DNA from 3 places in the Aurantimonas sp. C2-5-R2 genome. Region 1 is predicted to be linked to each of the others. Evidence: riboswitches for the same ligand, from Rfam matches in the RefSeq annotation. Region 1 holds a riboswitch; each other region holds the start of a gene.
What was found. Region 1 has a riboswitch for thiamine pyrophosphate ahead of thiC (phosphomethylpyrimidine synthase ThiC). Riboswitches for the same ligand answer to the same signal wherever they lie in the genome.
Positions count from the first base shown of each region.

Region 1 (2,255 bases):
CGATCACGGCGGTAAAACCGAACCACCAGCTGACCAACTATACCGACTATAGCCCGTTCTGGGTGGTCAAGCCGACGCTCGAGCATATCCGCTTCCTGCTCTTCGAGACCTCCTATCCGGGCTGGCTGTGGAACACCATGCTGGTCTCCGTTGCCTCGACGGCGATTGCGCTGGCCGCCTCGGTCTTCGCCGCCTACGCGATCGAACGGGTGCGCTTCACCGGCGCGCGGGTCACCGGTCTGTTGATCTTTCTCGCTTATCTCGTGCCGCCGTCGATCCTGTTCATTCCGCTCGCCTTCATCGTTTTCAATGTCGGCATCTTCGATTCCCGGCTGGCGCTGATCCTGACCTATCCGACCTTCCTCATCCCGTTCTGCACCTGGCTGCTGATGGGCTATTTCCGCACCATCCCCTTCGAGCTGGAAGAGAGCGCGCTGGTGGACGGGGCGACGCGCTGGCAGATCCTGACCAAGGTGGTACTGCCTTTGGCCGTGCCCGGCCTGATCTCCGCCGGCATCTTCGCCTTCACGCTGTCCTGGAACGAGTTCATCTACGCGCTGACCTTCATCTCCTCGTCGGAGAACAAGACAATCCCGGTCGGCGTGCTGACCGAGCTTGTGCGCGGCGACATCTACGAATGGGGGGCGCTGATGGCCGGGGCTCTGCTCGGCTCGCTCCCCGTCGTCATCCTCTACTCCTTCTTCGTCGACTATTACGTCTCGTCGATGACCGGCGCGGTGAAGGAATAGGCGCTTCCGCGGTGCTTTCACGACATTTGGCGGTCCGGTCTCCGGGTCGGCGCAGATCGCCGTTGACTTTGGCCGCTGAATTGATAGCGTTTGCTCGTCCAAGGGGAGTTCCGGCAAGGAACTGAGAGGCCGACGGCTCAAGAAGCGCGCGGCGACCCTACGAACCTGATCCAGTTGACACTGGCGTAGGGATGGAGTGAGCCGCTTCCCGATCCGTTTTCCCCTTTGACGACCCGCCGCCTACGCGGCGCGTTCTCTGGCGACGACAATCGGGGAAGAGGCATCGGGAAACCCCCGGTGTGAAGCGGCCCAATCTTACCCAAACCGCGGAACTGGATCTCCTTGTCGAACAGGAGAGCCTATGAACGCCCAGACTCCCACCGTTATTGCCCCCACCGTGACCAGCGGCCCGCTGCCAGCATCCCGCAAGATCTGGCGCGCCGGTACGCTCCACCCCGAAGTCCGCGTCCCGATGCGCGAGATCTCCGTGCATCCGACCGCCGGCGAGCCGCCGGTCACTGTCTATGATTCCTCCGGTCCCTATACGGACGACACGGCAACAACCGATATCGCCGCCGGCCTTCCCCGCAAGCGGCGCGATTGGACGCTCGCGGCCGGAGACGTCGAGGACTATGCCGGCCGGGTGGTCCGGCCGGAAGACAATGGCGTTACCTCCGACGCCAAGCGCGTTCCGACCTTTCCTGTCTCCCATGCACCGCTGCGGGCGAAGAGCGGCAAGGCCGTCACCCAGATCGCCTATGCCCGCGCCGGCATCGTCACTCCGGAAATGGAGTTCGTCGCGATCCGCGAGAATCTCGGGCGCGAGCAGGCCAAGGCCCAGCTGGAGCGGGACGGTCATCCCTTTTCCGCCACCATCCCCGATTTCATCACCCCCGAATGGGTGCGCGACGAGGTGGCGTCGGGCCGGGCGATCATTCCTGCCAACATCAACCATCCCGAACTCGAGCCGATGGCGATCGGGCGCAATTTCCTGGTCAAGATCAACGCCAATATCGGCAATTCGGCCGTGACCTCGTCGATGGCCGAAGAGGTCGAGAAGATGGTCTGGTCGATCCGCTGGGGCGCCGATACGGTCATGGATTTGTCGACCGGCCGCAATATCCACGACATTCGCGAGTGGATCATCCGCAACGCGCCGGTGCCGATCGGCACCGTGCCGCTCTACCAGGCGCTGGAGAAGGTCGACGGCATCGCCGAGAATCTAACCTGGGAGGTCTATCGCGACACGCTGATCGAGCAGGCCGAGCAGGGTGTCGACTATTTCACCATCCATGCCGGCGTGCGGCTGCGTCACATCCCGCTCACCGTCGAGCGGGTCACCGGCATCGTCTCTCGCGGCGGCTCGATCATGGCCAAATGGTGCCTGCACCACCACAAGGAGAGCTTCCTCTACGAGCATTTCGAGGAAATCTGCGACATCTGCCGGATGTACGACGTGTCTTTCTCGCTCGGTGACGGCCTGCGTCCCGGCTCGATCGCCGACGC
Region 1 covers NZ_JAZHLJ010000008.1:116,099-118,353, forward strand. The annotation lists gene VQ044_RS06240 (carbohydrate ABC transporter permease) at 1-749, shown strand, start outside; TPP riboswitch at 841-958, shown strand; gene thiC (phosphomethylpyrimidine synthase ThiC) at 1,111-2,255, shown strand, end outside.

Region 2 (2,255 bases), on a different contig from region 1:
ACGGCACCCGTCGCCGCGAGCAGGAACACGAAAGCGCCGCCGAGAAAGACGATCAGGACCGCGGCGGCGGCAAAGCCGAGGCCGATGCGAAGGGTCCGGTCGGTGGCGCCGGTCATGGCCGCGCGCGCGCGCGAGCCCCGCCGCGCCGTCCACCGCGGACGCCCAGGCGCATCAGCGGCCGATCGCCTCGAGCCATTCCTGCGTCCAGGCCTTGCGGTTCGCCGCAACCGTCTCGGGATCGATGAACAGCGGCGTCTCCACCTTGACCAACCGGTCGAACGCCTCCGGCATTTCGATGCCGTCGATCACCGGCAGCGTCCAGTTGGTGGTCGGAATGATCGACTGGATTTCGGGGGTCAGCATGAATTTTAGGAATTGGCGCGCCAGATCCGGCTGATCGGCGTTCTTGAGCAGGCCCGCGACCTCGATCTGGAGATACTGGCCTTCCGAAAAGGCCGCGGCCTGATAGCGCTCGGAGCCTTCCTCGACCATGTGATAGGCCGGCGATGTCGTATAGCTCAGCACCAGCGGCACCTCGCCATTGGTGAACAGGCCATAGGCCTCGCTCCAGCCGGGCGTGACAGTCAGAATGCGGTCGGAGAGCTTTGCCCATTTGGCTTTCGCCTCCTCGCCATAGACCGCTTTCATCCATAAAAGCAGGCCGAGGCCCGGGGTCGAGGTCCGCGCGTCCTCGATGGCGATCTTCTGCTCGGAATCGCCGGACACGAGGTCGTCGAGGCTCTTCGGCGGATTGTCGATAGCCTCGGTGTCGTAGACGACGGCGAGATAGGAATAGTCGTAGGGCACGAAGACCGGATCGGAAAAGCCCGTCGGCACCGTCAGCTTGGACAGATCGACGCCGCTGTCGGCGAACAGGCCCGTCGCCTTGGCTTCGGGAATGAGGTCGGAGGTCAGCCCGAGAGCGATGTCGGCGTCGCTCGTCTCGCCCTCCAGCTTCAGCCGGTTGAGGATCGCGACCCCATCCTCCAGGCCGACGAACTTCAGGTCGCAATCGCAGACGGCCTCGAACGCCGCCTCGATCTTAGGCCCCGGACCCCATTCGGGCGTGAAGCTTTCATAGGTATAGATGGTGAGCGTCGGCTTGGCGTCCTGCGCCACGGCGGGAGTCACGAAAGTGGACAGCGCGGCGAGGACAGCGGCGCCAGACAAAAGTTGCGAACGGATGGGAGTCATGGCGGGGCCTTTCGATGCCGCGACGTCGGAAGAGCCGCGCCGCGAGGGCCTCGCGAACGCCCGCAATCCCTCCGCCGGTACGATCCGGATCAGGTTCGACGGGTTGGCGCGACGCCTCTCAGCCCGAAGGCACCCCGTGTGAGCTGCCGAAGATTTAGCGGCAAGCTCTGCCACCGGCAAGGGCAACCGGTGCAACGGCCACTGCTTCGAACGGATGGACACGTTTTTCCCCTCCCCTTCGCCGCTTCCACGCGCTAGATCACGGCGCCATGCGCTTCACGATCCTTCTTGCCGGCCGCGTCGATCCGACACCCGCCCTTGTTAATGCAGTATCCGGCACGCGGGTGATCGCCGCCGACGACGGAATTCGCCATGCCACGGCGTTGGGGCTCACACCGGAACTGTGGGTCGGCGATTTCGATTCCAGCCCGGCGATTGCGGCCGGCGAATTCTCCGACATTCCCCGCGAGACCTTTCCGAGCGACAAGGACCAGACCGACGGCGAACTCGCCATCGACGCGGCGGTCGCTCGGGGCGCGAGCCGGCTGCTGCTTGTCGGCGCGCTCGGCGGTCCACGCAGCGACCATGCCTTCGCCCATCTCATCCTGGCGCTGCGCTTTGCCGCGCGCGGCCTCGATGTCGAGCTGTTCGACGGCCGTGAGCATGGTTGGCCGCTGTCCCCGGAGCCGCGCCGCTTCGATCTGACCCCCGGCGCGCAATTCTCGATCCTGAAATTCTCGGATCTGTCGGGACTGACAGTCGTGGGCGCGAAATGGCCGCTGGCCGATGTCGACGTGCCGTTCCATTCGATCCTGACCCAATCGAACGAGGCGCTCGGCGAGATCGTCGTCGGGTTGCAGGAGGGCTCAGCGATGCTGATCGCCCAGGCCGACCCCACGGTGCGGTGAGGCGATGCCGAGCGGTTCAATCCTCCCGGAAGGCCCTTGAGAAACTGTCGGTGATGGGCTTGGCGAGATATTCCAGGAAGGTGCGCTCGCCGGTCGCGATATAGGCCTCCACCGGCATGCCCGGATAAATCTGGTCGCGGCTGATTTCGGGTG
Region 2 covers NZ_JAZHLJ010000076.1:8,380-10,634, forward strand. The annotation lists gene thiP (thiamine/thiamine pyrophosphate ABC transporter permease) at 1-116, opposite strand, end outside; gene thiB (thiamine ABC transporter substrate binding subunit) at 172-1,194, opposite strand; TPP riboswitch at 1,243-1,341, opposite strand; gene VQ044_RS20465 (thiamine diphosphokinase) at 1,464-2,102, shown strand; gene VQ044_RS20470 (HlyD family type I secretion periplasmic adaptor subunit) at 2,119-2,255, opposite strand, start outside.
Region 2: it holds a riboswitch for thiamine pyrophosphate, as region 1 does, so the genes downstream of both, thiB (thiamine ABC transporter substrate binding subunit) here and thiC (phosphomethylpyrimidine synthase ThiC) in region 1, are expected to answer to the same signal.

Region 3 (2,255 bases), on a different contig from region 1:
TCATTTGAAAGGGGCGCCTACGGTGCGTGCGGTTTCGGGGCTGGAGGTGATCACGCGCGGCTCAGTGTCTGAATCAAAACGACTGGTGCAATTTCAAGGTCTTGCGAGCCGTCGGGTGAGTGTGCGGATGTTTGCGATGAAGACCCAGGCCTGGGCGGAAGCGATGGCGCGTTCGAAGTCCTTTGCCAGTCTTCGGCATCGTCCCAGCCATGCGAAGGATCGCTCGACATGCGCTGATCGCGACCACCCCCCTGGGTGGGCGTCATCGGAGCTGACGGGCGGGGTGCGATGCGGTCAGATAGCCATCGATTACGACGACATCTGATGCGCAAGGCTCACATCAACATCGTGATTGGATGATGTGGATCAAATCGGGATTTTCAGCGCCGGGCTATCCTATTGCTCGTGATCACCGGCAAGCCTGGGGAGAATAGGAAAAGTGAGTATCCAGACGCGTATTGCTTTGCTGATTTACGGCATGGTCAACGCCGTTTTATTTGGGGTCGGCGCGATCACCGTGCTTTCGTTTCCCGCCCTGCAGGAACAATGGAAATATCTGATTCCGCTGGTCGTCGCTTTGAGCTTGGTACTCGCCGCACCGATCGCCTGGATTATCGCGCCGCGGCTTCGAGCGAGATATTGGCGGAACAACGACCGCCGGTAACGAAAGTGCCTCGGATGCTGTTTTCAGCCGGATACCGCTGTCGAGAGCAGGGCTTGGTGTTGCTCTCTTTCCTCACGCCCGAGCCCATGGCTGCGGAACACATCAATTAAAACGGAATCCACGATCGTCGAAATCCTTTCACCGGCAACCCCGTAAAGCGTCAAAAGCTGGGACAGTTGCACGGCTTTGCGGTTCGATGAAGGATTGCGGCGGTAGGGCCCCGCATTCGACAATTCGCGGATCGAACACCGAGTTATTTCTTCCCGGACAGCCTCGTTTCCGCAGAGGTGGCGCGCGCCGAGGCGGAAAGATTGCATCGAAGATATCGAAGCTGTAACAGTCACCCGTGACAGGGGTGCTCCGCGACGCTGGGGCTGAGAGGAAGGCGGCAGGCCTTCGAACCCTCAAGCTGATCTGGGTAATGCCAGCGGAGCGAGGCGAGCGATGTTTTCCGGCGCACAGATTTCCCTTTATCCGATGACGGACGGATTTGTCTCCGTCATTCTCGGCTCCTTGAGCGCGCTCGATCCCTATCGCGAGCGCTTCCGCATCGAGACGGACGACATTTCGACGCTGATCGTCGGCCCGCCCGAAGAGCTGTTCGCCGCCATGCGCGACCTCTTCGTCGCCGCCGCGAAGACCGGAACCCACACCGTCCTGTCCGCGACCGTCTCGCGCGGCTGCCCCGGCGAGCCGGACGATGGGCTCTGCACGCCGACCGCCGATCTCCAGCCGCACGGCGATCTGGAAGAGCGCGTCCGCGGCGCCGTCTCGGCCGTCGCCGCGGCCGCCCCGACAACCCAAGCCGTTTCGGCGCAGTTCTCCTACTATCCGCTCGGCGCCGCCTACCACATGGACGAGATCTACGCCTGTATCGATTTCCTGAAGACGTCCGGGGTCTTCGACCGCTCGAAGAACTTTTGCACCAAACTTTCGGGCGATGCCGGGCCGGTCTTCGCGGCGCTGTCAGAAGCGTTCCTGCGCTTCGCGCCGGCCGAGGCCCACGTCGCCCTCGACGTGACCGTCTCGGCCAACAGCCCTTCCAACGCCTGACCTTCAACCACAGGAGCTTTGCCATGCCATCCGCTTGGACCCTGCGCGAAACGCTGATCGTCGCCGTGCTCGGCGCCGTCTTCGCGGTGCTTTATCTCGGCTGGGTGCAGTTGTGGCTCATCGCACAGGCCGTGTTCGGCGCGATCTCCATGGATGTCTTCATGGGGTTTTGGTTCATCGCCTCGATAGTGGCGGCCGCAATCATCCGCAAGCCGGGCGTGGCCTTCGGCGCGGAAGTGCTGGCGGCCGCGGTGCAGGTCCTGCTCGGCAGCCCGGCCGGCCTGCTCCTGATCGTGACCGGGATGGTGCAGGGCGCCGGTGCCGAACTCGTCTTCGCGCTGACCCGCTGGCGCAACTATTCTCTGCCCGTCCTGATGGCGGCCGGCATCGGCGCGGCGGTGTTCAGCTTCGTCTACACTTGGATTCGCTTCGACTACGCGGCTCTCGCCCCCGGCCTCATCGTCGTCATGTTCGTCATTCGGTGCCTCTCCGGGGCGCTGCTCGGCGGGCTTCTCGGCTATTATGTCGTGGAGGCGCT
Region 3 covers NZ_JAZHLJ010000129.1:551-2,805, forward strand. The annotation lists partial or broken gene VQ044_RS23370 (IS5/IS1182 family transposase) at 94-228, opposite strand; gene VQ044_RS23375 (hypothetical protein) at 440-664, shown strand; gene VQ044_RS23380 (hypothetical protein) at 688-981, opposite strand; TPP riboswitch at 1,006-1,117, shown strand; gene VQ044_RS23385 (YkoF family thiamine/hydroxymethylpyrimidine-binding protein) at 1,109-1,717, shown strand; gene VQ044_RS23390 (ECF transporter S component) at 1,741-2,255, shown strand, end outside.
Region 3: it holds a riboswitch for thiamine pyrophosphate, as region 1 does, so the genes downstream of both, VQ044_RS23385 (YkoF family thiamine/hydroxymethylpyrimidine-binding protein) here and thiC (phosphomethylpyrimidine synthase ThiC) in region 1, are expected to answer to the same signal.